Regions from separate parts of the Aurantivibrio plasticivorans genome, predicted to be linked through region 3. Evidence: predicted binding sites of a transcription regulator. Region 3 holds the regulator's gene; each other region holds the start of a gene.
The links. Region 3 encodes sigma-54, which starts transcription at its own class of promoters, with help from an activator protein. Its sites were predicted from a motif close to TGGCACANNNNTTGCNNT; they were not measured.
Positions count from the first base shown of each region.

Region 1: ACZ5NB_RS01905 (glutamine synthetase beta-grasp domain-containing protein) is a predicted target of sigma-54. The motif match lies at 8,060-8,077, and genes of this name have one in related genera.
Region 2: ACZ5NB_RS11115 (chemotaxis protein CheW) is a predicted target of sigma-54. The motif match lies at 6,038-6,055, and genes of this name have one in related genera.

Region 1 is NZ_AP036020.1:420,011-430,866, reverse strand. It holds gene tatC (twin-arginine translocase subunit TatC) at 1-213, shown strand, start outside; gene ACZ5NB_RS01955 (hypothetical protein) at 287-511, opposite strand; gene dtd (D-aminoacyl-tRNA deacylase) at 676-1,116, opposite strand; gene pip (prolyl aminopeptidase) at 1,162-2,133, opposite strand; gene ACZ5NB_RS01940 (LysE family transporter) at 2,560-3,165, opposite strand; gene ACZ5NB_RS01935 (GFA family protein) at 3,386-3,787, opposite strand; gene ACZ5NB_RS01930 (GNAT family acetyltransferase) at 3,798-4,214, opposite strand; gene ACZ5NB_RS01925 (AI-2E family transporter) at 4,211-5,305, opposite strand; gene ACZ5NB_RS01920 (GNAT family N-acetyltransferase) at 5,348-5,776, opposite strand; gene ACZ5NB_RS01915 (serine/threonine protein kinase) at 5,984-6,937, shown strand; gene ACZ5NB_RS01910 (PP2C family protein-serine/threonine phosphatase) at 6,987-7,751, shown strand; gene ACZ5NB_RS01905 (glutamine synthetase beta-grasp domain-containing protein) at 8,155-9,165, shown strand; gene ACZ5NB_RS01900 (hypothetical protein) at 9,279-9,812, opposite strand; gene ACZ5NB_RS01895 (23S rRNA (adenine(2030)-N(6))-methyltransferase RlmJ) at 9,916-10,740, opposite strand.
Region 2 is NZ_AP036020.1:2,460,401-2,471,256, reverse strand. It holds gene ACZ5NB_RS11145 (chemotaxis protein CheA) at 1-857, shown strand, start outside; gene ACZ5NB_RS11140 (protein-glutamate methylesterase/protein-glutamine glutaminase) at 1,008-2,069, shown strand; gene ACZ5NB_RS11135 (flagellar motor protein) at 2,355-3,098, shown strand; gene motD (flagellar motor protein MotD) at 3,178-4,263, shown strand; gene ACZ5NB_RS11125 (ParA family protein) at 4,328-5,122, shown strand; gene ACZ5NB_RS11120 (chemotaxis protein CheW) at 5,170-5,991, shown strand; gene ACZ5NB_RS11115 (chemotaxis protein CheW) at 6,118-6,603, shown strand; gene ACZ5NB_RS11110 (DUF2802 domain-containing protein) at 6,719-7,624, shown strand; gene ACZ5NB_RS11105 (hypothetical protein) at 7,628-8,236, shown strand; gene ACZ5NB_RS11100 (YciK family oxidoreductase) at 8,594-9,376, opposite strand; gene ACZ5NB_RS11095 (HAD-IA family hydrolase) at 9,472-10,134, opposite strand; gene ubiG (bifunctional 2-polyprenyl-6-hydroxyphenol methylase/3-demethylubiquinol 3-O-methyltransferase UbiG) at 10,150-10,854, opposite strand.
Region 3 is NZ_AP036020.1:2,760,424-2,771,279, reverse strand. It holds gene mgtE (magnesium transporter) at 1-1,342, opposite strand, end outside; gene ACZ5NB_RS12450 (HPr family phosphocarrier protein) at 1,439-1,708, opposite strand; gene rapZ (RNase adapter RapZ) at 1,741-2,619, opposite strand; gene ACZ5NB_RS12440 (PTS sugar transporter subunit IIA) at 2,708-3,169, opposite strand; gene hpf (ribosome hibernation-promoting factor, HPF/YfiA family) at 3,196-3,486, opposite strand; gene ACZ5NB_RS12430 (RNA polymerase factor sigma-54) at 3,675-5,231, opposite strand; gene lptB (LPS export ABC transporter ATP-binding protein) at 5,541-6,266, opposite strand; gene lptA (lipopolysaccharide transport periplasmic protein LptA) at 6,270-6,803, opposite strand; gene lptC (LPS export ABC transporter periplasmic protein LptC) at 6,815-7,483, opposite strand; gene ACZ5NB_RS12410 (KdsC family phosphatase) at 7,513-8,055, opposite strand; gene ACZ5NB_RS12405 (KpsF/GutQ family sugar-phosphate isomerase) at 8,059-9,027, opposite strand; gene ACZ5NB_RS12400 (calcium/sodium antiporter) at 9,181-10,149, opposite strand; gene ACZ5NB_RS12395 (MlaC/ttg2D family ABC transporter substrate-binding protein) at 10,373-10,856, shown strand, end outside.

The sequences.
Region 1 (10,856 bases), 2.0 Mb from region 3:
TGGGCGGGCGCTGTGGATACAACCAAATTGTCGAATGCGCGCCCCTACATCATCATTGGCTGCTTCGTCTTTGCCATGCTACTAACCCCTCCCGACGTGATATCACAAACATTATTAGCTCTGCCCATGTGGCTATTGTTTGAAGTAGGCGTATTTTTTGGCCGTTGGATCGAGAGAGACAAAAAAGACGAGGAAGAAAGCCCAGCAACCTGATTACACAGTTCAAATTTGAGGCATAAAAAAACCAGCAATAAGCTGGTTTTTTTAAATTCTTTAATGAGTTCTCTTACAGCATCAGGAAGATCAAAATCCATCCGATAGCAGCCACAACGATAGATTCACCGGCTTTCGCCCAGTTAAACAAGCCGTAAAAGTAAGAGAGCGGCGGAACAAAGACGGTCGCCAAACCCCATGTGAAGTCTTCTTTGAAAGAGCAAATTAACAACATTACCCAGCTGGCCACTAAGAGGGCTATGCCGAAAGTTAGTAATACGCCTGACACTGGATCCATCGATCTCTCCTCAACAATCGTGTAATTGCGCCCCAAGTGAGCGACAGTCATTCAATTCTGTTCCTGCATTGTTGTTTGTCTTTTGCAGGAAGGAGGTGAATGGGGCTAACCCAGTCCCTCGCGAGATGGCGCATAATACCAGCCTCTTTGCGGGCTTGCTAGCGCTACGCTGACAACCAGAAGGTAACGGGGCCGTCGTTACAGAGGCTGACCTGCATATCAGCGGCAAACTGGCCTGTAGCCACCTGCAATTCAGGGTATTCACCAAGCTTCGCGACAAATGCTTGGTAGAGCTGATCGGCGAGTGCAGGAGGCGCCGCTGAAGAAAAACTGGGACGCAGCCCTTTCTGGGTGTCCGCCACCAGAGTGAACTGTGATACCACCAGAATACCGCCTCGGATATCCAACAGACTGCGGTTCATCTTTCCTGCTTCGTCGGAAAAAATACGGTAGTTAATCACCCTGTGAAGTAGCTTATCGAGCTGCGCTTGGCCATCAGCCTTTTCAACGCCTAAGAGCAGTAAGATACCTTGGTCAATGGCGCCAACAACATCACCACCCACCTCAACTTTGGCATGCGTTACCCGCTGAATCAGTCCCCTCACGTTTCCCCCGTAATCAAGCCATAAAAAGCGTGGGAGAGTAGGCCATTACGCCTCGGAGGGGAAGTCTGCCTCAAAACGATCAGCCATTTCTCGGGTGGCACGCACCAGCGCATCCACGATACTAGGCTCGCGCGAAGCATGGCCCGCATCTCGAATAATGTGCAGCTGGGAATCATGCCACCGCTTGTGGAGCTTGAATGCGTTATCAAGAGGACACACGGCGTCGTAGCGGCCGTGAACAATAATCCCTGGAATGCCTTGTAGCTTGTCGGTATGTTCAAGAATTTGGTTTTCGTCGATAAAGCAATTGTTGATGAAGTAATGCGCTTCAATACGCGCTAACGCCACGGCACGGTGTGGGTCGGCAAAAGTCTCCACGACTTCGTGATTGGGACGCAACGTTGAGCAGCGCCCCTCCCACACAGACCATGACTTAGCCGTAGCCATCTTAGCCAGCTCGTTCTCTCCAGTCAGCCTATCGTAATACGCCTTAATCATATTACCGCGTTCAGCTTCCGGAATTGGTTTGACGTAGTCTTCCCAATAGTCAGGAAAGAGATGGCTCGCTCCATCTTGATAGAACCAATTGAGATCGCGCTGACGGCAGAGAAAAATACCACGCAATATGAGCCCCATGACTTTGTCTGGGTATGCCTGCGCATAAAGCAAACTCAAGGTTGACCCCCAAGACCCTCCAAATAGAACCCAACGCTCAATACCTAAGTGCTTTCGAATTTTTTCGATATCACTCACAAGTGCTTGTGTGTTGTTGTCCTCTAATTCCGCATGCGGTGTAGAATGCCCCGCGCCACGCTGATCAAAAGCAATAATGCGATAACGCTCAGGATCGAAAAAACAGCGATCTTGCTTACCCGCTCCCCCACCTGGTCCGCCGTGAACAAACAACACAGGAATCCCGTCCGGGTTCCCAGACTGCTCGACATAGAGCGTGTGCAAATCACTAACACCCAACATTTGCTTATCGAAGGTTTTGATATCCGGGTACAAACTGAACATGGCGGCCTCTATTTCGCTGCTCTTGTGCAGAGCAAGTTGAGCTATAAGTGTAGACTAAAGAGACTACTCTCATCCCTTTTCAGCCGCTACGCCTATTCGCGCGGTTTTTGACTTAGATCGAGAAATAGGTCTACAAAGCCTCGTCAAGGCTCAGCTCCTCTAGGCACAGCCCCTCTCAATCTAAGGCCATAAAACCAAAGCCTATAAAATCTCAAGCTCATTGACTTTCCGAGGTGGCACCGTATTAGCGGCACTCTTCGATTGCGAATCACTCTCTGTCTTACGCAACTAAGATTGGCGTCTCGGTCTCAAGGTTGGCATATGGCACATTGGCCAACAAAACAGAGAAGCTAACAAATCAGCAGCAAACAAATACGCCCACCGCTATCACGAAGTACACCGATCTTAGCGTTTGAAGAACCTGCACTACGGCAGCCAAACTTGGTACGCGCGATACAAGAGATGAACTGCAAAGAGAAATAAAGGCAAAGCCATTATTTTAATGAATAGCGCATACAACCGTTTATTGAACATGTTGCCGAGACGAAACACGGCCAACGCAACAGCCAATTTTGTCAGACATAGCGAGGTTAAAGCCACAATGATAAAAACGCCGGCTTCCAAGGCCGTCCCCATAGCAATGTAGCTACTGCCAATCGTTAGCCAAAACAAATAAGGTGAGGGATTTAAGGCATTGATTTTTACAGCCGTCAACAAACTAGATGCCCCACTCGATTGTTGAGGATTAATCTCGCTTGGAGCCATCAATAATTTGTAGCCGACCCACAATAAATACAACCCACCCAGCAATGACAACAACGCTTCTAACTGACTCAGAGAGTGAAGCGTCGTCGACAGGAGCAAGGCAATGATAATAATAGGACCATCAGTAATGAATGGCGCGAGACTAGCAAGAAAGCCAACCCGAACACCTCGCGTGAGGGTTTGATGAATAATAAAAACCCCCAATGGTCCAGGCTTGATACCCGCAGCAACACCAAATGAAATGGCAGCGAACATAAACACTAACATCGGCGCTCAACATTCCAACCAGTAGCGTGCCAATAATTCAACAACAAACATTCTTTACTTTCTTATTCACTATGGCAATTGTTCGCGCTCGACAGAGGCCCCAGCGCTCGCAGTGTAGTTTCACTATTAGTGCCTGAAATTACTCACCCGAAAGCCCACAATGGGCTATATGTATTTAGTATTAAGTCATTCTCGAGAAGATTAAATTGGACCATCTGATTTAATGGTTTGGTTTTTTATCATACCTAGGGAATTCGTCATTGATAACGTACCAGCTAGGCGTGGAGGAAATAAAGGCATGATATTGTCTAGCAGGATTAATGTGCGAGTCTAGCGTTCCCACGCGCAGCCGCAAAATACTCGGCAGATCATCTCTTGCGCTATATAAGGGGCTTGCACAGATTCCGCAAAAGACGCGACGCTTGTTTGGTGACGCTCGATATTCGCTGAGCTTATCTTTTCCTTTTACGACTTTGAAGAGTTCCGCTTCGATCGGTGCAACTGCGACGAAAGCACCGCCTTGGGCTTTTTGACATTGCGCACAATAGCAACGCGATAGCTCCTCGATGTCTCCCGCATAGGTATAGCTTACCTCACTGCACAAGCAACTTCCGCCATGCATAATAGCCCCCTTAATCGTATTCTAAGCGCTTACCCATAGAGACCACTCGATCCATGCTGTAACCGATCGCCTCATAAAATTCTATAACCTGTTGATTGGTTGTTCGTATTTGCAGGTTTATCTTTGGGCAGCCTACAGCTAACAATCTTTTTTCCACTGCTTTCATCATCTCGCGGCCTAACCCTTCACGTCGCATTGAGGGCAATACGGCCAAGTAATTAATCCAACCTCGATGCCCATCGTAGCCAGCCATTGCACTCGCCACGATTCTTCCGTCAATATCGCCCACCAAAAACAACTTACCACTATCCTGCAACTTTCGATCAATATCTTTATGTGGGTTGTTTTGCGGAACAACTAAACCGCACACCTGCCAAAGATCGATCACCGCTTCGCGATCGTGCTCATCAAAAGATCGAATGTTCATTCTGATTCTCGCTCGTCTGCCAACGCATCCTCGATTGGCCCATCAGCATGAACACCAAACTCACGGCCAAAAATTTGCCAAAACGCAATAAATAGCATGGCGATGATTGGACCCACGACAAAACCATTCATACCAAACAGCGTTAAACCACTTAACGTCGACAGCAACACCATCCAATCTGGCAGCTTGGTATCTTTGCCGACTAATATGGGGCGCAGCACATTATCAACTAAACCAATAACAAAAATACCGAAAAGTACTAGCACCGTGCCCGACATCACTTCACCCACTGCGTAAAGGTAGATTGCGGCTGGCAACCACACGAGACCCGCACCGACGGCTGGAATTAACGATAACACTGCCATCACCACACCCCACAACAAAGCTGGAGGCAAATCCAACACCCAAAATATAATGCCACCCAATGCACCCTGAACAATAGCAATAACCAAGTTGCCTTTTACCGTTGCTTTTGATACTTCACTGAATTTTTGGAACAGAAGACGCTCACGCTCATCACCAATTGGCAGATAATGAATCAGCATTTCAATGAGCTCATTCCCATCTCGCAACAAAAAGAACGCAACGTAAAGCATAATGCAAAATGACAGAAAAAATTGAAATGTACCCTGACCGACAGCAAGCGCATTGCCCGCGAGAAATTGGCCCGCTGCTAACGCTGCTTTGGAAGCACCCTGCCTTAACGCATTAATATCAATATCAAATCGCTGCAGAAGTGATTCAATTGCGGGAAAAGCCGCACGCACCTGATCGACATACTCAGCTGGATTTACATCCCCCTCTTTTAACTTTTGGTAGAGGTCGACGCCTTGCTGTATAAAGGTAAACCCCAGAAACAACACTGGTATAATCACTAAAACAATACACACCATCAACGTTACCAAGGCAGTAACATTTGGCCTCTTCCCCCACTTGCCGACCAACCAACACTGCATTGGGTGAAATAATATGGCGATAATGCAAGCCCATAAAATCGGTGCAAAAAATGGCAGCATGAGCGCGCCAAATAGTAGCGTAATGCCAATTAGCGCACCGAGAAATGCTCGTCTTTCAATTTTTTCCGCACTCATGCAAACCTCTGTATTGATAAAGATGTACTGATAGATTGAGCGTTAATCAGCGCAAAACCTTTTCGTCATATAACAACCATTCGAGTCCTCACTGTATGCAGCAAAAAGGCTTGCAATACACAAACCCCTCACGCTCGCACAACCGCCCGGCTTGGTCAAAATGGCATGCTTCCAGTTGCCAACCATAATGATTGATAACAACGCCCAAGCAACGCCTCGGTCTCTCGACTCTCGCGCAGTGCGCATCGATTTAATGTCACCGTTTTGTGAATTCAGCTCTTTCAGCGCCGCACACCCCAATACATTCAACTTATCTCTTGCCACCCAACATGTCACGTCACGGTACTTTAACTTCTCAAAGGTAAGTGCATGTCTACTTTCAGGGGGAGATGTGATTTGCATATCTGCCAGTTGTTCTTTGAGCAACCGAATAACAGCAGGGTCTTCGATGAAGTCTATTGATGTGTCCATGCATAGCCAGTCCTTTGCAAAAATAGAGTAAACGCTTTGTTATTGGGTTCTACAGGACGTTTCCTTTTATGATTAAAACATAAGATGAACACAAGAGAGAATACGCAAGCGCAAATAAGCGACAACCAACCGCGCATAGTTGTAATTCAATTGCGACTAAGGTTAGAGTGGAGCCCCTAATAACGTTGAAGCCCCCAGGAGCTAACAATGCTCGAATTTCCTCAGCAAAAGGTTGATAGCGCGCGTCTTTTTTCAGAAGACACCGACAAGCCTTTGCCGGAGACTCTCAACCCCAAAACACGCTACGCATTTTTTAGCACCATCGCCAAGGGCGGAAAATCCATTATTCAATCCTGCCGCGATCTGCACCTAGGACGGACTATCTGCTATAAATCGCTACGCCCTGAGTTCATTAACGACCCGATTGAGACAAAACGCTTATTACGAGAGGCTCGTATTTCTGCAATTTTGCAGCACCCCAATACTATTCCAACCTATGAAATCGGTCGCGACAATCGCGGCAATTATTATTTCACCATGAAATTGGTACACGGTTATACACTTCGTGAGGTGCTAAATTTTCGTGAGCGTTATGATCTAACTCAGCTCATGGATCTTATTATGCCCGTCGCACAAGTGCTCGGTTATGCTCATTCACGAGGCGTACTGCACCGGGACATTAAGCCTGAAAATATTCTAGTAGGCCCATACGGCGAGGTACTTCTGCTGGACTGGGGGCTTGCAAAGGTATGGTCAAAGGACGAGAAAAAGGTCGACGATAATTCGGAGCTAGAACAAATTGCCGCCGAACCTGGCATGACCGGCGAAGCAAAACTTCAGGGCACGGTCATGTATATGTCACCAGAGCAGATACACCGAGACCCATCCATCGACGTACAGTCTGACCTGTATAGCTTAGGCTCGGTACTCTACGAAGTACTCACTGGACTAACACCTTTTCAGGGCGACAATGTGACAACGCTGCTGGAACAAATTAAAACCGAGACACCTGTCGACCCGCGCAAAGCATCTAAAGCCCGAATACCGAGTATTCTCGCCGATTTAACCATGAGCTGTTTGGAAAAAGACCCCAATAACAGGCCGCACTCCGCCGATGCTGTGCTGCGCACCCTCAGAGAAAACTGGGGATTTGTGCAATAGACTCTCGCGACCTCGATACCAGGCTTACTCAAAATATAGAACCACGGCCATGCCCTACATTGATTTTAAGCAGCTGAAAGAACTTGAAACGACATGCACGTCGGCAGCCTCGATATCCTGGCATAGCGCAGCTAAAAGTCATGCAGGACTGGTGCGCAAAGCCAACGAGGATGCCTTTTATCACTCATCGGAACATGGTTTATGGGCCGTTGCCGACGGCATGGGTGGTCTAAATCGCGGTGACTATGCCAGCGGAGTAGTCGCTGAATCGCTTGTGCATTTTATGAAGGCAAGCTCCCTGGCCGAGAGCGTCAGAGACCTTGAAATGAAGCTGAGGGATGCACACAATCTTTGCCGGACGTCATTTCCCGGTGAACAGGTTGGTTCAACCGTTGCCGTTCTGTTCAACTATGGATCTCATGTCTTCTTTTTGTGGGCTGGGGACAGCCGAATATATCGACTAAGAAACAACACGCTGACTCAATTAACAACAGATCATAGCGTCGCCCAGACCATGATCGCGCGTGGTCAGCTGCGGCCTGCCCAAGCTGAGCATCATCCATCCGCCCACGTATTAACCCGCGCTGTTGGCGTCCATCAAACTCTCCACCTGGAGCTTGATTTTGACTGTGTTGAACCAGGAGATCGATTTTTGATTTGTAGCGATGGCCTCTACAAAGACCTTACCGTTGACGACATAGAACAATTACTTGCCCAAGATACCGCCGACAACGCTGTGCGTGCACTCATTGATGGCGCACTCAATAAAGGGGGCCGTGACAACATAACCGCCATTGTTGTCGATGCCGACTAATTAGCAGAATAGTGCTAATCTGGTGCAGTTTGAACAATAGCCAAAAATGAAAAAACGGGTGTACCCACGCGATTAAAAACCGATGATTTATTGCGCTACTACGCCAAGGACAGGCTAGAAGGCGAATACAAGCCAAAAGCATAGATCTCGCTCTAAAGGCCTACGAGACAAGCGATAGCACCAAAATGGAGCGACAAGTGATGCACCGCACCAAATAGGTGCTTTAAATTGGTGCATTTTCTAACCCTTTGTCCGCACCAGCCCATTCAGCAAGGGCTTCGCCACAATACTCGACCTGGCATGAATAATGTAATGCCAATTGCGATAAATAATGTGTCATTTTATCTGACTTCAAAAATCAGGGGCTCGCCCTGAATAACGACCTTTACGGAGAATGAAAATTATGAAGAGTAAGTTGGAATATATCTGGCTTGACGGCTACCAACCAACCCAAAGCCTACGCAGTAAAACTATGGTCCGCAAAGACTTCAGCGGCAAACTTGAAGACTGCCCAATGTGGTCATTCGACGGTAGTTCTACCGAACAGGCTGAAGGCAACGCGTCGGATTGTCTGTTGAAGCCAGTCGCCATTATTCCTGATCCAGGTCGTATCAACTCTTACCTCGTAATGACCGAAGTATTGAATGCTGATGGTACTCCTCACGTATCTAACGGTCGTGCGACTATCGAAGACGATGACGATGATTTTTGGTTCGGCTTTGAGCAAGAATACTTCTTGTGGGATCCAAACACTAACCTTCCTCCTGGTTTCCCAGCTGGCGGTTACCCACCTCCACAAGGCCCATACTACTGCTCAGTTGGTGCACGCAACGCCTATTGCCGTGACTTAATCGAAGAGCATTTGGACCTATGTCTTGAAGCGGGCCTCAATGTTGAAGGTATCAACGCCGAAGTAGCTGCTGGCCAGTGGGAATTCCAAATTTTTGCTAAGAGCGCGAAGAGAGCCGGTGACGAAATCTGGTTGGCTCGTTACCTATTAGAGCGCACCGCAGAGCGTTATGATCTCGCCATCGACTGGCATCCTAAGCCTCTTGGTGATACCGACTGGAACGGTTCAGGCATGCATTCTAACTTCTCTAATGGCGCAATGCGTGAAGCTGGCGACGAGAGTGTATTCACCAAGATCTGTGAAGAATTCGGCAAGCATGTTGAAGAATGTATCTCTGTATACGGCGCTCATAACGAGCAGCGCTTAACAGGTAAGCATGAAACTCAATCTATCGATCAGTACAGCTATGGTGTATCTGACCGTGGTGCTTCTATCCGTATTCCAATCGGTACTGTAGAAGATGGCTGGAAAGGTCGCCTAGAAGACCGTCGTCCCGCGTCTAACGCTGATCCTTACAAGGTAGCTGCTGTTAACATCAAAGTAACCAAGCTAGCTTTGGCGTAATATAAGGCCACTAGCATAAAGCTAACCGCCAACAAAAAACCGGGGGAGAATCAAATTCACCCCCGGTTTTTTATATCTGATTTGAGCTAAGCGCTATGTTACGTCGCTTACTGCTACCAGTTTCGCGTCGAATTGGGAGATGACTTAAACACCTTCTCCGTAGCCTCCATAACCGCTTTTTGAGTATCGCTAGGCTCGCCTCCAAACGACGCAATTTCATTTAGCATGCCTAGCAATGATTCCACGTGCTTTTCTTCGAACGTCTTTAGGCTGGGCGAGAGAATGCCTTGCACTTCTTGCGATATTTCCCCCGCTTCTTTCAACAAATAGGAAGAAGAGGCATAAAGGCTAGCGGCATCTTTAGCTGAGAGATTAAACTCACGACAAAATACATCGATGACTTTGTCTTTGAGCTCTTGGGTCATCAAACCAGGCAGCTCTGCCACGGCAACCACCAATACAGCAGCAGCTTCCATTGAACTTTCGATGCAGTGCAATGGTTTAGCCCCCACCTTTTTAGCCCAACTGCGACGCCTTGCCCAATAAAACGGGTTAAACGAATTGAGGTCGACACCAGAGTTTTGCAGGTTATAAAGTGCCCAGATCAAGCCCGCCGCCGCCGTTATGATTCCGATGATGATATGCATAGATCCTCCGATGATGGCGCACTTCCATCAATGCTTAACCATACACCGGCGCGATCACTAGCGGAAATTCAGGCAGCACCAACGGCCTTTGAAATAGGATCAATTACTCTGCTACTAAGTGCTCACACCGCCATCGCTCACTGCCGTCCTTTGATAGCGCGCTAGACAGGCGGCCTGCAACGCGGCGATACAGCGCGGACAGGGTCCAAGGTGGATTCACAATAATCATTCCCGACGCAGTCATACCCAGCGCGGCATCTTCAGCGACACCCATCTCGTACAGCTGAGTATTTTTAAGCGTCGTTTTTTTTATTTTAGCTTCCAAGGCATCAATCGTGCCGCGACTCACCATCGGGTACCACAACGCCAGAGTAGCTTGCGGCATTTTTTTATACGCCTTCTGCAATATATCAACGACGGTATGATAATCACTTTTAACTTCGTATGATGGGTCAATAAGCACTAGCGCGCGCCCATTAGGCACAGGGAAAAGGCTCAACAACCCTTTAAAGCCATCCTCCTGTCGCACATAACACTGCCCTTTCTTTTCACAGTGCACCCGCAGATCTTTGACAACCTGCGGATGCATTTCAAAAAACCACGCCGTGTCGTCTGCCCGCAGCAATTGCTTAACGATTGAGGGAGAGCCGGGGTAGTTTCCATTTTTTAACTCGCCACTAACAAGCTCTCGATACAGATCGAGCTCTGGATAATTTTCCCAATTTATTTTCAATACACCGTCAAAGATTTCGTTAGTTTTCAACGCTTCCACACTATCGATACGATACATCCCATTGCCTGAGTGCGTATCAATATAAACAAAAGGTTTGCTTTTCAACTGTAGGTAGCGAACGCATTCGATTAGCAACCAATGCTTGAGAACATCCGCATGATTACCTGCGTGAAATGGGTGCAAATAGCTAAACATAACTATCCTTTTATTTAACGCCTGTTGTCGAATCGACAGGCTGCACACTATGTATTACCGACGCCCCAAAAATCATGTTGTCTTGGTCTCGCGACAACAATTTTTATGTTACTTGT
Region 2 (10,856 bases), 300 kb from region 3:
AGGCGCTTGCGGATCCGTTGGTTCACTTAGTGCGTAATGCGGTCGATCACGGTATTGAAGCACCTGCGATAAGAGAAGAATCTGGAAAAAGTCGCGTAGGAAAAGTTGTCCTTGCAGCGGAACAAGAGGGTGACCATATCCTCTTGTCGATAACGGATGACGGGGCCGGTATGGACCCCGATGCGTTACGCCAGAAAGCGGTTGAAAAAGGTATTTATGATGAAGATACCGTTGCTCGCTTGAGTGATTCGGAAGCTTTTGACCTGATTTTCGCTCCTGGATTTTCAACTAAAACAGAAATTTCTGATGTTTCGGGACGTGGCGTCGGGATGGATGTGGTGAAAACAAAGATCACACAGTTGAATGGTTCCATTGAAATCACCTCGAAAAAAGGTGAAGGAAGCCGGATCATTATCAAGGTGCCACTCACGCTGGCAATTATGCCAACCTTAATGATTATGCTGTCTGAACAAACGTTTGCGCTTCCGCTGGTGAGTGTGAATGAGATATTCCATATGGATTTAACCAAAGCAAATATTGTTGATGGACAAGAGTGCGTCACAATTCGCGATCGTGCGATTCCGATTTTTCATCTCAAACGCTGGCTAGTGCATAAACACAGTACACAGCCGGATCCCAAATCAGCGCATGTTGTTATTGTCTCAGTTGGAACCCAACGAGTAGGTTTTGTCGTTGACCAATTGATAGGCCAAGAAGAGGTCGTTATCAAACCACTTGGCAAAATGCTTCATGGCACTCCGGGTATGGCGGGAGCGACAATCACAGGAGATGGCACAATTGCACTTATTTTGGATGTGCCAAGTATGTTAAAACGTTACGCACAATCTGGTTTATAGAAGCCGGCCACATTGGGAAGGTAATGTCACCATATCGCATTGTTAATGTATCTTGGACGAAGCGTAGGGCATGCGACGTGCTGGTTGAAATAGATCTAACTACCATAAAAACAATACGCGGCATGTTCTTCGATTTGATGGAGAGTCAACATGCCTTATAAAGTCCTTGTTGTTGACGATTCGAACTTTTTTCAAAATCGCTTAAAAGAAATTATCAATGAGCACCCAGAATTGGAGGTGGTGGGTATAGCCGCCAATGGGCGTGAGGCAATTGATAAAGCCGATAGTTTGAAGCCAGATTTAATTACGATGGACTACGAAATGCCGGTATTGAACGGCGTCGTTGCAGTCAAAGAAATCATGGCCAAGCGACCTGTACCTATTTTGATGTTTTCTTCAATGACTTTCGAAGGCGCTCGCATCACCCTTGATGCGTTAGCAGCAGGTGCTGTTGATTTTATTACTAAGGATTTTGGTGAAGTTTCAAGAAACTCCGCTGCGCTAAAAAAGCGTTTACATCAGCGTTTGCTTGATATTGTTAAGAATCAGCGAGTTAGTCGATCGATACCAGCGCCGAAAAATGATTCCTCGTCTAGTGAAGTGAAATCACCACCACGAGCGGCTGTAGCGTCAAATCTTAGGAATAAAGTCGATATCGTTGTCATCGGTGCATCAACCGGTGGGCCCGTCGCGGTAACCGATGTATTGACGAAACTGCCAAGTAATTTCCCCGTGCCGATTATCGTGGTTCAGCACATGCCTGAGAATTTTACCAAAGCGTTTGCTGAACGCTTGGACAAGCAATGTCAGGTTAGTGTTAAGGAAGCGGAAGATGGTGATCGTTTATCACCTGGTGCTGTTTTATTGGCTCCAGGTGGTAAGCAACTAATGATCGATGCGCAACAGCGCGGCAGTGTAAAGGTATTGCCGGGTGATGAGCGAGTGAATTATCGACCCAGCGTCGATATAACCTTCGGTTCTGCGGCGAATAGCAGCGGTGCAAAAACGCTTGCGATTATCTTAACTGGAATGGGTGCCGATGGTTGTGAAGGTGCGAGACTGCTCAAAGGAAAAGGCGCCATCGTTTGGTCTCAGGACGAAGCGAGCTGCATTATCTACGGTATGCCGATGGCTGTTGCCAAGGCTAATTTAACTGATTCTGTGATCAGCCTATCGGAGATTGGTCCGAAGCTCGCCCAGGCGTTTCGTTAACGCTCTATTAATTTCTTCCCGTCTATTTTTTGACGTTCCTCTCATCTACCTTCCTTTTGTTGCTTGGGCGACGATTATTTAGTTGTAGGCTCGCAGCGGCAATCGGTGTCTTAGCATAAGCAAAATCGCTTCAAACCCAAGCAATCCTCCAATAAATACCAGTTTTTACTGCATTTGAGCATTTTGAGATGTGTTTTACGCGCTGAAATATTTCAAATGGGCCATGCGGGTCTGCAATTTGCATTAACCGCACTAAGGAAAATACGTGCAAGGAAAATTGTCACTATGGATATCTTGAGCCTAATTGGTGTGCTCATTGGATTTGGGGCGCTCTTGGGAGGTAATTTTCTCGAGGGTGGCTCATGGCAATCGCTTATCAATGGCCCGGCGGCGATTATCGTATTCGGTGGGACATTGGGCGCAGCCATGCTGCAGACCCCTCAACAATCATTGCAGCGAGCTGTACAGATGCTTCCTTGGGTGGCTGTGCCCCCTAAACAGATGTTTGCTGACGGCATTAAGCGAGTCGTCAAGTGGTCGAACTCGGCACGCAAAGAAGGTCTGCTGGGTTTGGAGCAGATGGCTGAAACCGAACGGGACAGCTTCGCTCGGAAAGGCCTTCAACTGTTAGTGGATGGCAGTGAACCAGATGCTATTCGGCGTGTGCTCGAAACAGATTTGTTTGTGAGTGAACAGCGCGACCAGGATGCCATCAAGTTTTACGAAAGTATGGGAGGTTATTCCCCGACAATAGGGATTATCGGCGCGGTTATAGGTCTTATCCATGTAATGCGTAACCTCGCAGATCCGAATGAGCTCGGACCAGGGATAGCCATTGCTTTCGTCGCTACTATTTACGGTGTTGGTTTCGCTAACCTATTGTTGATCCCAATAGCTAACAAGCTGAAGCAGTGTATCCACCAGCAATCGCAATTTCGCGAGCTGATGATTGAGGGGATTATTTCTATCGCGGAAGGTGAAAATCCAAAAGCAATTGAGGTCAAGCTTGACGGCTATCTTCACCCTTGATTTAGCATAAGTCCAATAGAATCCATTCAAAAGAGCATGCATCCGTTGGAGTACCAACGTTTTGTGAAACGAAACTAATATGCGAAGACGTCCGACAGTAGATTTAGATGTAAACCATGATCGGTGGCTGGTTTCCTATTCAGATTTCGTCACTTTGTTGTTTGCGTTTTTCGTTGTGATGTACTCCATATCACACGTGAATGAAGGCAAATACAGAGTGCTTTCCAGTGAATTGATTAAAGCGTTTGATGTGCCGGCATCGGCTATCAACCCGATACAAGTCGGTGATCCTACGTTATCAAACGATCCTTCTGTCATAGAGCGAAATGGTAAAGGAGCTGAAGATCAAACCAATACTGGGGATGTAGACCCCAATGAAGTGCCGACACAGTCCGCAGAGCAATCTAAAACAGCGGATTTGGTTCAGCTATCCAATAATTTTAATGAGCGGTTTTTGGATTTAATCGATGATAATTTATTGTCAGTGACGGGCAACGAGATGTGGCTAGAGATCGAATTAAAATCGAGTATTCTATTTCCCTCTGCTAGCGCCGATCCCAGTTTGCAAGCTAAGGGGATCTTTGAAGAAATAGCTACCCTGTTGTCTGACACTAACAACCCCGTTCAAGTAGAAGGTTTTACCGATAACGTCCCTATAAGTAATCGTCGTTTTAAGAATAACTGGGAGCTGTCGTCAGCTAGGGCGGCATCTGTGGTTAAGCTGTTGGCGAACAATGGTGTCTCTCCTGATCGATTAAGTGCTGTTGGTTACGGTGAGCACAGACCCATTGCCGACAATGAATCAGAGCAGGGTAGAGCCAAAAATCGTCGCGTTATCGTGATGGTCTCTCGTCAAACGAATGAGCGGCCGTCGATTTCCGGTCAGCAACTGCAAGATTTTTCTGGAGGTGCTGTGAATCAATTAGACACTGTATCAACAGATGGACTGTCAACCATTGATGCAGAGATATCAAACCAGGCGGACACCATAGATAGTCAAGGGACTAATGCAACTGATCGCGATAGTGCCGATGTGGCACCTCTGATAAAACCTATACCGTTGGAGAATGGCGGTCTATTGTTTAGTAGTGACCCTGAGTTGCAAAGAGTTAATCCTCCAGCTGAGCCAGTCACTAATGAAAGTACAGTGGAACAAGATCGCTAAGTAAGACAACGGTATTGGTTTAATTTCACGTTGATGTTTCTTCATAAGTATTTCAAGGCCTGAGATGATCACATGGTCCGTTCTTAATCAAAAAGGTGGTGTTGGAAAAACTACCACCGCCTTGAGTCTGGCTTGTTTAGCGGCAAACGCTGGCAAGCGCGTTTTACTGGTTGACCTAGATCCCCACTGCTCATTGACGAGCTTTTTCCGTATAGAGACTGACGGCTTAACGGAGAGTAGCTTTGGGCTATTTAACAGCGACATTAGCCACTGGGAGTTACGTTCTGCTTGCTTTAACACAGCTCAAAAGAAATTGCTTTTTTTACCGTCGTCCCCGAGCTTGGCAACAATTGATCGGCAGCCGGAGGGGGCGGATGGTATGGGTTTAATGGTCGCTGAAAATCTTCAATGTTTAACGAGTAGTGTGGATATTGCGGTGATCGACGGGCCGCCTATGTTAGGGATGTTGATGATCAATGCGATCAATGCAGCAACCGATATTGTTATTCCAGTCCAAACTGAATTTTTAGCACTACAGGGAACGCAACGAATGATGAAAACGTTGTCGCTATTCACGGATGTCAAACGTCAAGACACGCGATGTACTATCGTTCCCACGCTATTTGATCGTCGTACACATGCGTCAACCGCTAGTTTAATGTCCTTACGCGAATCATTTGGCGATCTTGTATGGAATGGCCAAATCAATATGGACACCAAATTCCGCGATGCGATGGAGACAGGTGAATTGCCGCATAACCTAAATGACGAGTGCTTTGCCATGAACGGCTACAGGCAATTGCTGGAGCATTTAAGCAGCGATGGGAAAAGTACGGAAATGCAATCCTATGCAAGCTAATACACGTATGTTGGCCAAGTGCACTATGGGTTTAATGAAGGCTTAAAATGTCACTACGTAATGAACAGCAATCGTCCCAAAAACTGATGTTGGCCTATTTGAACGATTTGTTAAATCGCGAACATACTAGTACCACACCAAGCGAACAGCCTGTTGTGAAGAATAACGATGTTAGCGCTAGTGCCGAATTACTAGAGCCGGTTCGGCGCTCTCCCGTTATGCTAAGCCCCTCCATTTTAGAGGTTGTTCCTGTCGCAGAGGGAGACGCGGTTACACAGCGAACAATTGCTGAAGCAGAACCGAATGTTGTAGCTCCTGAGCATTCCGAACAAGACCTAAAGACAGATCTGAATTCGCCATTAACCGACGATAATTTTCAGGCGGTTGAGTTTGAAGCGAGCCATTGGCACGAAAACGGCCGTCCATCTTGGGCGCAAGATGCTTTTGATATTTTACTGTTTAAGGTGAATGGCATGACACTCGCGGTGCCTTTAATCTCCTTGGGACAGATATATGAGATCACCGATGCATTGAGCCCTTTGTTCGGTCAGGCGCCATGGTTCGTCGGCATACAGCCCACTCCTATGGGGAAAATTAACGTCATTAATACCGCACAATATGTGATGCCGGAGCGCTACCACGAAGAAACCGCTCAAAAACCCGATTACATTATGACCATTGATAGATTGCATTGGGGGTTAACGGTAAATAGCGTTGATCAACCGATTCGTATTCAAGTTGACGATGTCAAGTGGCGGCGAGACCGTAGTCAGCAGCCATGGCTTGCCGGTATTGTAAAAAATCATATGTGCGTTTTGGTCGACGTACCGACATTGGGGCGCGCCCTTTTGGATAGCGATGTTTCGTGATGTCGCGGAGATGACACAAAGTTTAGCGAACACGCTTTTTTTTACCTGGCATAAAAGCTGCTCTTAACTATGATTAAGGGAGTGATGTGTTTGATTTTTGACGCAGGATGTAGAGGATAAACAACCATGGCTACTAGCTCCGTTTCGAGTAACGCTACCGAAGATCCCGTATTGCAGTGGGTCACCTTTCGGCTTGCAGGTGAGACCTACGGGATTAACGTAATGCAGGTGCAAGAGGTATTACGTTACTCGGAAATTGCCCCGGTGCCGGGTGCACCGCCCTATGTGCTGGGTATAATCAATTTGCGTGGGAATGTTGTCACTGTTATCGACACACGCCACCGTTTTGGTTTGCTCGCTGGTGAAGTTAATGACAATACGCGTATTGTTATTATCGAAGCTGATAAGCATGTTGTAGGGATTTTGGTAGATAGTGTGGCCGAAGTGGTTTACCTCCGTCAGTCAGAAATCGAAACTGCTCCCAATGTCGGAAATGATGACACAGCGAAGTTTATTCAAGGTGTGTGCCATAAAAATGACGAACTCTTGATACTCATTGAGCTGGACAAGTTGTTGACCGATGAAGAGTGGGCAGATATCGACAGCGTTTGATAGCGGAAAGCAAAGCATAGGTTTTGTATTTATTCCGTCAAATTAGTTCATTGAGCAAGGACGCATAGTCGGCACTGCCTGTCAGTATCAGTGACATCACAACAGTGAGACAATTATGTTAGATGGATTCTTGGCAGGATTAATCAACTCCAGCAATTTGGGTGCTTGGCAAGACGTATTTCTCGGCGGCACGTTGGCTATTAGTTGGATTGCGCTAGCGTTGGTCTTGAGAATGCTTTGGGTCACCAAGCTTAAGGTGGCAAATATCGACCACCGGTATCGAGAATTAAGCCACGATTTGCAAATTGCCGGTAATGCGGCTGTCGGAATGGGGCAGCGCATTATTCAACTCGAAAAGAGGTTGGCCCAGCCCTCATCATTAAGTGATTTTCAAAAAGATTTAGCAGCACAGAAGACTCAGACTTTTTCAGGATCTAATCATCCTGTGGTGCCAGAACCAGCGTCGATGAGCGTTGCCAATCCCCAAATTGTCAGTTCTAAAGCTACTAGTCCTCAACCTCCTAGTCCTCAAGGTACTACTGGTTCCGATCGTGACATTGCCTCTTCAACGAACACCGTGTCTGGCAACAAAACAGCCCAGCGAACCTCAGATCAGCATGCATCGCAGATAAGTTCTACTGCAACAGAAAAACTCAAAGTATTACAAGATGGCTTGGCAAAAACGACTGATGCGTTTTACCAAAGTGCCAGCACGAATTCGTCTAAACGGCCTGTTGCTGCACCAAGTAACTTAGCGAGAGAGAAGGGCGCTTTTAATCGCAATAATATGCAGCTCGAAACGCGCAACACATCAACTGGGAGTAGTCCAGGTAAAGCATATGCAGAGCCTAACAAAATTGAATCGGTGGTGTCTCCATTTGACCAAGCTAAACGTTTACTCGCTCAAGGATTGTCCGAAAGCGATGTGGCGAAACGCTGTGGTTTATCAAAAGCGGAAGCAGCTTTACTTGCAATGGTGCAGCGCCAAGCGGGTAAACCTAATGCTATCGCAGTGAGTTAAACTGTGCTGAACCAAAATAACGTCACGCGGTTGATACTTTTACTGTGGGTACTATTGCTCAGTAGTTGTACATTTGTAGATATTCGTCGAGAAGTCCGGGTTGAATACGAAGGACACCCATTAACAGATGAACTTCTTGGAAAGATAAAGCCCGGTGTTACCACCGAAGAGTGGGTGCTAGAACATATCGGCTACCCTAGTCGTCAGAGACAGCTCGAAGATACTAGGCACCAGTTGACCTATGAAGTGAAGGAAACGCACAGTCACTACACCAAAGTTTTTTTGATTTTTCGCAGCCAGAATCAAACTATTCAGGCTCGCCAGTTAGTCATTACACTTGATCATGGTGTGGTAGTTAACGTTAAGACTTGGCACGGTCAGCCAGAGAAGAGTAAGTCTAACCAAAATGTTGAAAAACATGATCAACCAGAAATGACAACGCCTACTAATACTTCTGCTTCATCTGTTTCTATTGAATCTAGCGCCGAAAGCGCTGACCCAGAAATGCCGGCATCAGAATCTCCGACATCGGAATCGCCTAAGTCATCAACGACTGACCAGGGAACATTGAATTCCAGTGATGAACAGAACCTGTCAGCTCAGGAAAGTTAGCACCAAAAGTTACAGAGCAATTCTAAGCATTTAATAGATTCTTTAGAAAAAAACACACTAACTCAATTATCTGGTAGGCCTATACTGAAGTGAGGTCGAGTGATGAGTAGATCATGTTGTTGGTGGTTCAGCAGTACACTAGATCGAAAATCAATTTTGCCTTGCAACTCAAGGTAAAAGCAGGATGGCCCAAGGTTAGTGGTAACACCCTTAGTCTAAATAATGTGTCTCGCTGTTGCTTATTTAGATTTAAAAATACCACACCAAATTCAGATGGCAATCGTAATTCTCACACTGACTTTTAGCCCGGCAACTAGCCGGGCTTTTTTTTTGATTTTTCAATTGGAAAGGTGTCATTTAACGGATGGAAGGTTGGCCATCTTTGGGTTGCGATTGAATTTGTTTGCCACTTATTTCCACACTGTCGTCACCTAATAAAAATAAGTAGCTGCTCATGATGTCTTCTGGGGTTTTGAGTGTGTTTGGGTTTTCACCAGGGTAGGCGAGCGCGCGCATTTTAGTGCGGGTCGCACCAGGGTTTATACTGTTAACTCGAATATTGGTGGTGTCGGATAGCTCTGATGACAAGGTTTGCATCATGTTTTCTATTGCCGCTTTCGAGGCCGCATAAGCTCCCCAAAATGCACGCCCTTCGTACCCTACAGACGACCCAGTGAAAATGATTGAAGCGTGTGGTGCTTTCTCGAGTAAGGGGGATAAAGCCTTGGTCATTAAAAACGGTGCAGTAGCGTTTACCTGCATGACACTTTGCCATGATTCGGCATTGAAATGGGTGAGCGGGGTACGAGGCCCAAGAATTGCTGCGTTGTGTAGCAGTCCATCAAGTTTGCCAAATTCTTTATCCAGGGCGACCGCCATATCGTCATAATCTTTTTCTACAGCGCCTTCGAAATTTATCGGGTAAATTGCCGCTTGAGGGCATCCCAACGACTCAATTTCGTCATACACTTTTTCTAATTTTTGGATAGTTCGCCCTAGTAAAATAACGGTTGCTCCATGGTTTGCGCAAGTCAATGCAGCAACTCGCCCAATACCGTCTCCAGCGCCAGTCACGGCAATGATTTTGCCGGCTAACAGATCGGTAGGTGGTTGGTAGTCTTGAAGGTTGGGCGAAGTCATTGGCGTTTCCTATTACGTTTGCAGCTGATTGAGTCTGTCTTTTTTGCTGATATTGATGTCGTTCTGAACGTTTATTCGATATTTGAAAAACAGCCTTAAAGCTGGCTTTCAATAATTGTCACTAGCTCTGCTGCAGCGTGAATCGTATGGTCCGCTTGCCATGATTGAGGATCATCGCCTTCGTCTATGTAGCCATAGGCGGCTGCAACGGTGGCACTTCCTGCACGTTTACCGCACTCGATGTCACGCAGGTGATCCCCTACATACAAAACATCTTGCGGGTGGCAGCCTAAGTGTTGGCAGGCGAGAATGAGCGGCTCAGGGTCAGGCTTAGATCGAGATACATGATCTGGGCAGACAACACTGCCGGGCTGAGGATTAAATGCTAATTGTTCAACAATTGGGTTGGTATACTGAGATGGCTTATTGGTTACTATGCCCCAGGCGAGATTGTTTTGATCTATGCATTTCAGTACCTGGTCGATACCGGGAAATGGTGTTGTGTCCACGCAGAGCCGTTCACTATAGATGGTAAGCAAACGTTGCAACAAACGGTCGAAGTCTGGGTGTTCAAGGTCAATATCAAACGCTCTTCTCACCAGTGCACGGGCGCCGTTGGAAACGACTCGGCGAATAGCTTCTTCACTGAGCAAAGGTGCGTCTTCTTCGGCGAGTAGTGTGTTCACGGTTGTGACAAAGTCGGGGGCGGTGTCGATTAAAGTACCGTCTAGATCAAAAACAACTGCTTTTAAATTCATGGTAGAGGGTAAACCTTACAACGGCTTTTGTACGTGAACCATGTAATTAACCGAGACATCTTTCTCGACTAATTTATATTTGCTAGTAATTGGATTAAAGGTAAGGCCGGTCATGTGTTTTAACTGTAAACCTGCTTCGCGCATCCAAATACCCAATTCGGATGGTTTAATAAATTTCGCGTAATCATGCGTGCCTTTAGGTAATAGCTTTAGCACATATTCAGCACCGAGAATCGCGAAGGCATAGGCCTTGGGATTGCGATTTATTGTCGAAAAATATATATGACCGCCTGGCTTAACTAAATCGGCACAGGCTTTAACTACAGCACTGGGGTCGGGCACGTGCTCTAGCATCTCTAAACACGTGACGACATCAAATTGCTCCGGCATTTTTTCTGCCATGTCCTCGGCCGTGATTTGTTGGTAATCGATACTGATGCCAGTTTCCAATGCGTGTAATTTAGCAACCTGCAACGGTGCTTCACCCATGTCGATACCGGTAACCACCGCCCCGCGATGGGTTAGGCCTTCGCTAATAAGGCCGCCGCCACAACCGACGTCGAGCACCTTTTTCTCTGCCACCGGCGAATATTGATCAATATAATTGCAGCGCAGCGGGTTGATCGCATGAAGTGGCTTAAATTCACTTTCAGGATCCCACCAACGGCTGGCGAGCGCTTCAAATTTTGCAATTTCTGCGGAGTCTACATTCGCTGACATAG
Region 3 (10,856 bases):
AACCGAGAAACGAGAGAAAACCAACAACGTCCGTGACTGTTGTTAAAAGGACGCCACCGGCTAATGCTGGATCTATCTCCATGCGTTTTAAGAAGATGGGTAGCAAGGTGCCAGCAAGTGCGGCGGCAATGAGGCTTATAATCATTGCGGCTCCAATGATTAAGGCTATATCAAAATCCTTCATCCAAAACGAAACCACTAGCCCCATGATGACGGCCCATAATACCCCGTTCATTGCAGACACTAAAAACTCCCGGGATAAAAGCCAATTTATGTTGTTGCGACCAATGTGCCCTAAGGCCATGCCGCGAATCATTACAGTGAGCGTTTGGTTCCCGGCAACACCTCCCATACTGGCAACGATAGGCATGAGAACCGCGAGAGCCACGATTTTATCAATGGTCTCTTTAAAGTTGTCGATGACTAAAGAGGCAATGATCGCAGTGACAAGATTGATACCCAACCATACAGCACGCCTTGGTGCAGTCTTCATGACGGAGGCAAATGTTGCACCTTCTGCATCAAGACCGGCCATGCTCATAAGTGAGTGATCAGCGTCTTCGCGGATAACGTCTACCGCGTCATCAATGGTAATGCGTCCTAGTACCTTACCTTCTTCATCGATCACTGGCGTTGAAACCCAATCGTGTTGTTCAAACAAGCGAGCGACTTCAATATCAGGCATGTCAGCAGGGATTGCTTCGACGTCCGTTTCCATCACTTCGCGCACCGTCATGTTTGGGTCGGTGGTCAATAACTTACGAAGAGTTAGCAGCCCTAGATATTTACCATCACGATTGACAACAATAACGTTGTCGGTCGATTGTGGAAGTTCTTCGTGACGACGCAAGTAGCGCAGCACAATGTCGAGGGTTAGGTTGGGCCGGACAGTAATGATGTCTGAGCTCATTAACCCGCCGGCCGTATCGCCAGCATATGACAGCAGCGACTCTACTCGTTCACGGTTTTGTTCGCTCATCGCCGCTAACACTTGCTGGATAATTTGGTCCGGCAGTTGTTGCAGAATATCGGCTACGTCGTCGTCGTCGAGGTCTTCTGTGACAGCGGCGACTTCCTCGGTGTTCATTTGGTTGAGGAAGTAAAGCTGGTTTTCTTCGGATAGTTCTTGAAGAACTTCACCCTCAAGGTCTTTGTCAATTAATCGCCACAGCGCTAGCCGAGATCGAGGGGGTGAAGATTCCAGTAAGTGAGCGATTTCTACCGGGCGGAGGCCATTTAGCATACGTCGCACAGGCTGAAACGCGCCGCTCTCTAGCGCGTCGGTAATCCGAGCTAGATGGGCTTGTGTTTGCGCTTTTAACTGGTCTGTAGATGGCTGCATATAAGTGAAAATCGCTAGAGGGCTTTGTCCCGGTAAGTGTAACTGATAGTGCGTTAATTTGCTTTTCGCTCAGGGCTTCGCGTAAACATGTAAGCCTTATTCTTCTTCATCAAATCGGTTATTAATCAGCGCTACAATTGCTTCCATGGCCTGCTGCTCGTCTTTGCCTTCGCTGGTAATCACAAGCTCAGTACCTTTACTTGCGGCGAGAAGCATAAGAGACATGACACTTTTGCCGTCTACACGAGTTTGTTGACTGCCGATGGTAATCTTACTGCCAAACCGACCGCAGGTTTTAGCCAGCTTTGCTGCTGCCCGAGCATGTAGGCCGAGTTTATTTATTATTGTAATTTGTTGTTCAACCATAAAAGTGTTAATTCCAAGGTCGCTTAGATCGCTTAATTGTGATCGGTCATATTTAATTCACGGTGTCTCACCAATACATTTTTGTATGCTTTACTGAAGTGTGTAAACAATTGGTTCGACAGGTAGACAGAGCGATGTTGGCCGCCAGTACAGCCAATGGCAATCGTAATGTAGCTACGATTATTTGCTTGGTGTTTGGGTAACCACCGCTCTAAATAAGCGGTGATATCAGCAAGCATATCTTGCACGTCGTCATGTCCCGACAAAAATGTTTCGATAGGTTCTTCAAGGCCATTAAAGTTCCGCAAGTGCGGCTTCCAATACGGGTTTGGTAGGCAGCGCACGTCGTAGACAATTTCAGCGTCAGCCGGTATTCCGTGTTTGAAGCCGAAAGACTCAAACAAAATAGACATTTCTGAAGCATCTGCGCCAAGTACACGGGTTTTAATGAGATCACGGAGCTCATGCAAATTTAGGCTAGTTGTGTCGATAACTAGATCTGACAGATCTGCGATGGGTTCGAGTAAGGAGCGCTCGGCGTGAATGGCTTGTTTGAGGTCTGTATTTTCATCACTCAGGGGGTGTTTTCTACGTGTTTCACTGTAACGTTGAATGAGAATGTTGTTTTTTGCATCGAGAAAAACTATCTCACATTTAACCCCTAGTGCTTCGATCGCTGTGAGAGTTTGTGGAAACTGTTTTAAGTCTTGCCAGGTGTTTCTGGCATCAATGCTGATAGCAAATTTTTGGTGACCATCACCATCGGGGTTAAGCGTCTTTATATGGTCAACTAATTGCGGTAGCAAGGAAGCTGGTAGGTTGTCCACGCACGTGAAACCAGCATCTTCGAGAAGGTGTAGCGCGGTACTCTTGCCTGAGCCGGAATGGCCGCTAATGACAATCAAACGCATAATTGAAACCTTTTAGCTCCATTAGGTTGAGCCTTAGAGTTTGCTCAAAAGGCGCTGGCCCGGTTATCGATACCGATTATTTATTTCGTTAGATATCGTTAAATACTTCGGTGGCACATTTGAATAAAGATTCATCGCTATTGGCCCGCCTGATGATATTAAGATTAGACGGATTACTAAACGCTTGCGCTAGTAGAGACAGGGTTTGCAGGTGCTGATTCTCCGCTTCGTCGGGCACCAGCAACGCAAACACGATATCTACTGGGGAATCATCAATTGCTTCAAATTCAATCGCCGTATCGAGAGTGAATAAGACGCCCACGGCATTGGCTAAGTTTTTGACCCGACAATGCGGTATTGCAATACCTTGCCCAATACCAGTAGAGCCTAGTCTCTCTCGATTCACTAGTTCTCTGAATAATTCATCCGACGAGAGTGCCGGGTAGTCTTCTGCGATTTTTTTTGCTGTTTCTTCCAAAACCCGCTTCTTGCTGCCACCAGCAATGTGGCAACAAGTGCGAGAGGGGGAGAGTATCTTGCTAATGTCCATAGGTTGGTTAACTGCTCGCGAGACGACTAGCGATGGCTACGTTGCTTTTCTTTGTGCTTAATGAGCTGTCGGTCAAGCTTGTCTGACAGAAGATCGATCGCAGCGTATAAATCTTCATTGCTAGAATCCGCAAAAAAATCTTTACCGCTAACGTGTACAGTGGCTTCTGCTTTTTGCTCCAGCTTGTCGACTGACAAGATAACGTTAACCGACGTAATCTGGTCGCTGTGTCGGTTGAGTTTGTCGAGTTTGTTGGCGACATAATCTTTAATGGAGTCGGTGAGATCGAGGTGATGGCCACTGATGTTTAATTGCATAGTGCAGCTCCTAATTGTGTAGGGGAACTCTGTCCGTTATATGACAATAATTGATTGTTTTGCGGGTCACATTACATACTTGGGGCGTTGACTCCTGTTGGATATAAGCCTCTTTGCCTAAGTAGGCGCTATGACTGTAGCGGAAGTAAGGTCGCGACAAATGTGTCGAGTTAATCGCTGGATACTTTTCACACAAGCCGTTTGCGTTCGTTAGAAGCGGGAATGTTTAGAGACTCCCGATACTTGGCTATAGTGCGTCTTGCTACTTGAATACCTTGCTCGGCCAATAGTTCGGCAATTTTACTATCACTGAGTGGTTTTTTCGGATTTTCCGCAACAACCAGTTTCTTAATTATAGCGCGGATAGCGGTAGATGAGCATTCTCCGCCGCTGTCGGTACTGACATGACTAGAGAAAAAATATTTTAGCTCAAATATCCCCTGTGGCGTGTGCATATACTTTTGCGTTGTCACACGGGAAATAGTGGATTCATGCATCCCCACCGCCTCAGCAACGTCGTGAAGAACTAGTGGCTTCATCGCCTCTGGACCATAGTCTAAGAAACCGCGTTGCTTTTCTACGATACAGGTGGCAACTTTTAACAAGGTTTCGTTACGGCTATGCAAACTTTTTAGAAACCATCGCGCTTCCTGCAAATTATCTCTCAAGAAGGTGTTGTCACTACTATTGTCGGCTCGCTTAATCAATGCAGAATAGGCTGGGTTGATACGCAGCTTAGGTGCGATATCAGGATTTAGCTTCACTGCCCACCGGTCGTCCTCTTTACTGACGAATACATCCGGTACGACATATTCGGTTTCCCCAGCGTTAATTTGTTCACCTGGGCGAGGGTTTAAGCTTTGAATTAATAAAATCGTATCGCGTAGTTCCGCTTCTTTGAGCTTTGTTTTACGCATTAATTGTTTGTAATCTCGACTACCGAGCAATGCTAGGTGGTCTTTGACGACGACGAAGGCGTCTTTTAAATAAGGTGTATCTTCAGCGAACTGTTTCAGCTGGATGAGTAGGGACTCTTGGAGGTCGTGAGCACAAACACCGGGTGGGTCAAATTGTTGCAGTCGATGTAAAACGGCATTGACTTCATCTTCTTCGAGTTCTTCCAGGCTATCTTCGATACCGTGAAATATCTCATTGGTGGTTTGAGAAAGGAAACCAGACGGCTCAACAGCATCAAGAATTGACATGGCGATGACGCGGTCTCGATCAGACATTGGCGTCAAATTAAGCTGCCACATTAGGTGATCGTATAGAGACTCTGTGACAGTACGCCGGGAGTCGTAATCGTAGTCTTCGTCTTCAGGGCCACTAGCGACAGGGCCTGTTGACGGTTGGTAGATATCGTCCCAACTGGTATCGACTGGAAGTTCATTGGGGATTTCATTATTCCAGTCTGACTCAGGGTAATCTTGCGAGTCATCACTTGAATTGGGTGCGCTATTCTCGAAATTATCGTTGTTATAAAGGTCTTGAGGGTCATTGGCGGAGTCGCCATCGGATGTACTGGTTGCTTCGCTGGTATTCTCCGAATTTGAATCAGTATCACCGCTGCCTCCATCCGAACCTGAATCATCTTCAGATATCTCCAACATTGGATTGGAATCTAGCGCATCTTGGATCTCTTGCTGTAAATCCAAGGTGGACAGTTGCAGAAGCTTAATTGCTTGCTGCAATTGCGGTGTCATTGTGAGCTGTTGGCCCAGCTTAAGTTGAAGCGATTGTTTCATAGATGACGGCGACTGCGTTGCACTTTAACTTGCCAAGCACAACTTCGGTTTGATAGTGCGAGCGTTGACAAGATCTTGTTGCTCAACCGTGAGACTTGGCTTTCCCTTAATTTACATCAGCTAAATTGTCTAGAAAGGATGTGCCAATTTGGAACCCCTGACTAAGTGTAGACAGGCTACCGCGACGCGGCAATCTTGACAAGCAATGTTTATGCCTGTGGTCAAAAAATCGCTTATTTAATGAAAATTGGTTTGTAAAAAACGCGGTTAATAGCGAATTAGACGTTGACTTGAGGCGTGTCGATAGGCCTATAGACGAAAATGTTCGCCCAGATAAACTTTGCGAACTTTCTGGTTGTTCAGAACTTGTTCGGGGCTACCCGACTCGATGATATGACCTTCACTAACAATGAAAGCGCGCTCGCAAATATCGAGCGTTTCTCTTACATTGTGATCGGTAATGAGCACGCCGATACCGCGTTCTTTTAGGTGAGTGATGATGCCTTTGATGTCGTTAACGGATATTGGGTCAACGCCCGCGAAGGGTTCGTCCAACAAAATAAAGGCAGGATCAGTGGCTAACGCTCGCGCAATTTCCACTCGACGGCGTTCGCCGCCTGATAACGCCATGCCTAGGCTGTCGCGTAAGTGGGTGATATTGAACTCGACTAACAATTCCTCCATTTTGTGGAGGCGCTGTTTACGATTGAGTTGGGGGCGCGTCTCGAGAATACTGAGAATATTGTCAGCGACCGATAACTTGCGAAAAACCGAAGCCTCTTGAGGTAAATAGCCTATGCCCGCTTTAGCGCGATCATGCATAGCAAATTGAGTAATATTGAGGTCGTCGATGAAGATCTCGCCACGCAAAGGTTTAATCAGGCCTGCGATCATATAAAAACAGGTTGTTTTCCCTGCACCGTTTGGGCCGAGTAAGCCGACTACCTCTCGAGCAGATACAGACACCGAAACATCTGAAACCACATCTCTCCCTTTATAGCGCTTAGCAAGGTTTTCGGCACGAAGAGTGGACATTGGCTACTCCGCTTTATTGTTAGATGGCGGTTGTTCGTCACTCGCGCCACGGTTGCGCGGAGGGCTAACCAGTTTGATAGTGTCGTCGCCGGCTTCTGCTTCTACCAGGGAGCTACTGACATCGTAGAACAGCTTGGCTGCGGTGATGGTTGTACCGCTTTGCTCAAATACAGCGTTACCTGAAATTAAAACTTGCTCGCTGCCCACTCGGTACTCAATGTGGTTACCCTTAACCGTTATTACGCCTTGATCGCTTGATGGCTGCTGTTGCAGTGTGGCAGGTTCGCCAATGGCAATAATTTTGTTGGGGTTATTGATGTTGCCGTGCGCGGTCAATTCGTCTGACATGATTTTCAGTGAGCCCTGAGTGACGACGACGTTCTTAGAATAAGTGGCGACCTCATTCGCAGTATCAATGCGCATACGGCCTTGCATTTCGATATCAATCTCTTGGTCTTTATCTGTTGGTAGCGCCAGCACTGGCTGGGCGATGAGCCAAAGGCTCAGTGCCATAAATGTTTGATGAAGACGGCACATTAGGTCAATCCTTACTCAGTTTCGGGTGACTGTGATGGGGTCACAGCCTCGTTTGGTTGGCCTGGCATGGTGGGCGTTGATTGTAACAGTTCACCGTGTGTTGGTGGCTCATGCTTCCCCTTAACCTTGGATAAGAGCGTGAACACTTGTTGTTTGAAATCAACTTCCATTCCTAGGCCACTGTAAACGGCTCTGGGGTAGCGGATGATAACAGTTTTATCCGATTCGGCTAATTGGCGATTTGGAAAAAGCGATATGCTCGGTGCGGTAATACGAGTTTCACCGTCTTCCAGAGATTGCCACGCGTTGACATTGGTACTTAGCTCAAGCTTTTCGCCGTTTTCAGTGGCCCTACCTTGCTCAGCGCTCAAGTGCCATGGAGTGGCATCGGCCTTATAAAAATAAAATCGCGGATTTTGAATGGCAGTGAAATCTTTCGGGCTAGGTTTATTGAGGTTTGCTTGGAAATGTTGAGCTTCGCTGGCCTCGAATTTGTGAGCGAGTTTGCCGCTATCATCAAATTGCAGTGTTTCGATCCCACTTATAAAAAACGTCGGGAATTGCTGCGCTTTTTCGCTACTCGCTAGTGGGGTTGGCAGCTTTTTGGGTGTGTATTCGACGACGAATACGACAAAAGCAATTGATATAAAGAGCGCAACCGGGATCCAATTTTTTTTCATAGCAAGCTGTTTATTTTGTGGTCGCTAAGTTATTGGAGGAACTTGTTGAGTGCATCTTCATAGGTTCCTTGCGCTTTCATAATGATGTCGCAAGCTTCTCGCACCGCGCCGTCACCACCTCGGTATTGGCTCTGCCAATCAACGCGTTGTTTAATTTCTTCATGGGCATTAGTGACCGTAAAACTCAAGCCGACCGCTTGCATAGCAATCAAATCCGGATAGTCGTCACCCATAAAGGCGATGTTGTCTAAAGCGATGTTGGCTTCTTGTGCGATTTTTGTGACCGATTCGCGCTTGTTTTTGGATCCCTGGATGACAAAAGCAATGTCTAAGTCCCTAGCGCGACGCGCAACTAATTCGCTCTTGCGACCGGTCACTATGCCTACTTTGACTCCGCTGTCTTGTAGTAGGCGAATGCCTTGGCCGTCTAGAATATTAAACGCTTTGAGCTCTTCGCCTTGGTTGCCGAAATACAGTTTGCCATCGGTAAGAATGCCATCGACGTCCAGAAGCAGCAATTTGATTTGTCGTAGTTTTTCAGTTGTTTGAGCAGGTAGTGCAGAAGAATTCATAGGTCAAATGACGCCCGCGCGCAGAATATCGTGTAGGTGAATGATGCCAACTGGGTGTTGATTTTCCTCGACCACCAGCGCAGTAATTTTTTTGTCTTCCATTATGCCAAGTGCTTCTGCCGCGAGCATATGGCGTTCAACGGTTTTCGGTGAACTGTTCATAATGTCGCATATTGCCAGTCTGTTAATATCTTGTTTTTTATCGACAGCGCGGCGTAAATCGCCATCGGTGAAAATACCAAGAAGATCGCCTTCATCATCGACGATGGTAGTCAGTCCTAGGCCTTTTTCGGTCATGACAACCAAAGCCTCCGGAACAGAAACCCCACGGTGAACTTGGGGAATTTGTTCGCCGCTGTGCATTAAGTCTTCAACCATCACCAATAGCTTGCGGCCTAGAGCGCCGCCAGGGTGCGAGAATGCAAAATCTTCGGCCGTAAACCCGCGGGCCTCGAGCAGCGCGATAGCTAATGCATCACCCATGACCAATGTTGCAGTGGTGCTCGAAGTCGGGGCTAAATCTAAAGGGCAAGCTTCTGATGCTACGCTGATATCGAGATGATAGTTTGCTGCCTTTCCCAGAGGGGAGTCGGCTTTGCCGGACATGCTTATTAAAGGCACACCCATTCGTTTTAATAGTGGCAGTAGCGTGACTATTTCTGCAGAGCTACCTGAATTTGAAATTGCTATCACGACATCGTTTTTAGTGATCATGCCCAGGTCACCATGGCTGGCTTCTCCTGGGTGGACAAAAAAAGCGGGTGTGCCAGTGCTGGCTAAGGTTGCGGCGATTTTGCTGCCGATGTGGTGAGACTTGCCCATTCCTGTAACAACGACCCGGCCTTGGCAATCTAGTATTGCATTGCAAGCGTGATAAAACTGCTCGTCAATTCGATCGGCTAGAGCAGCAATGGCTTTGGTTTCGATGTCGATAGTGCGTTTAGCGACGCTTATGCAATCTAGTTTATCCATTCGGATTCCGTTGAGTGATTGGCTTTGCAATACCTGTTAGGTAAGCAGCTTGGGCCTTTGTTCCGGGTCGCGATAGGTTACCCGCTAGCGACCCTTGATCGTGGCGCATGCTATAACGTTAGGCGGTAAAAGTCAGCACAGCGCCAAGACTTGTTAAGAGTTGAAAAGCAACACGTAGTATCCGATGTAACTCAACAGTAATAGTGATCCAATCAATTTACCCAGATGGCCGTGCTCACGTTTGCCTTTGAGCTTGAAGTCGATGACTACCGCTACAAACAGGAAAAGTGTTAGGCCTAGCATCATCAGGTAGTCGCGAGTGAATACAGAGGCTTCCATTGCTTCCAAGCCAACAATCCCTGGGATCGACATCACCGTCAGAATATTGAATAGATTAGAGCCGACAATGTTGCCGAGCGCGATGTCATGATGGCCCTTGATCGCGCTCACTACTGATGCGGCTAATTCTGGCAGGCTGGTACCCACAGCGACGACGGTCAAGCCTATCACCAGCGAACTTACCCCGAAGTGGGTGGCGATGCGCGTTGCCCCGTAAACAAGCGCATCTGAACTAGCGATTAGCAGCACCAGCCCGATGACAAACCATATGGCGGCTGCCGCATTATTCATGTTGGGGATGTCTTCATCCTCTGCGTCTTCTGGATGAGACTTTTTGTAACGGATCATTGCGTAGATGATAGGAATGATGAGCACGATCAACACCGCGCCTTCCCATAGTACTAATTGCCGATCATAAAGAAATACACCGGCTAGCAAGGTCACAAGCAGCAGCGCTGGAAACTCTTGGGTAAGAATGTGCTTTTGAATGGGGATGGCTGCGATTAGCGCGGTAATTGATAGAACCAGCCCGATATTGGCGATGTTTGAGCCGAGAGCATTTCCGACAGCCAGGGCTCCTTCGCCGTCCAGCGATGCGTTGACAGAGACCAAAATCTCTGGCGCAGAGGTTCCAAGGGATACGATCGTCAAGCCAATCACGAGCTTGGATATTCCGAAATTCGAGGCGATGGCGGCGCTACCTGCAACAAAGCGGTCTGCACTCCAAACTAAGCCTGCGATACCAAGAATGACTGCTAGCCAAGCGTAGACTAGTTCGCTCATAGAGTAACCCGTGATGATTTTGTGAATGGTGAAGCGGCTTCGTTCCGCAAAGGGGGCGCAAATGGTATAGTGCGGCCCGCAAAAAGTCAGCAATATCTCGATAAATGCGCGTTGGTGGGTAAAACTTATCCCGAGCAGAAGCCTCTAAAGCGACTAATGAGAGACGAGCTATAGAGGTCTGCACTCGCACTGGAAATTCGTGAGCTAATCAAAGGAGCCACACATGATATTACTTGAAGCTAAAAAATCATTACGTGCTGATATGTACGTCAACCGAGTTGCGTCTCTACTCAGTGCAGTTATGGCCGTGTTTATGCTGGCATTGGGCGCAGCAACAGTCCATGCGGAGAGTGCATCAACGGCGCATGTTCTAGCGGAAGATGTCAAAAATGACCTTATTGCCGTGATCAAGAAGAAAGAATCGTTAGAGCAAGAAGGTGGCCCAGAAAAATACTACGCCGAGATCGAGGCTGTGTTAGTGCCAGTGGTTGATTTTGGCTACATCTCGCGAGGGGTGATGGGGAAATACGTCAAATCGGCCTCGGATTCGCAAAAAGCCTCGTTTGCTAAGACCTTTCAGCAGGGTTTGGTGACAACTTATGGTAAAGGGTTGGCCGGATATGCTGACCATGACATCCAGGTATTACCCCCGGAAGGTGATGTGACAGGCAAGCGCTCTTTAAGCGTCGTATTGCGTGTACAAGGTG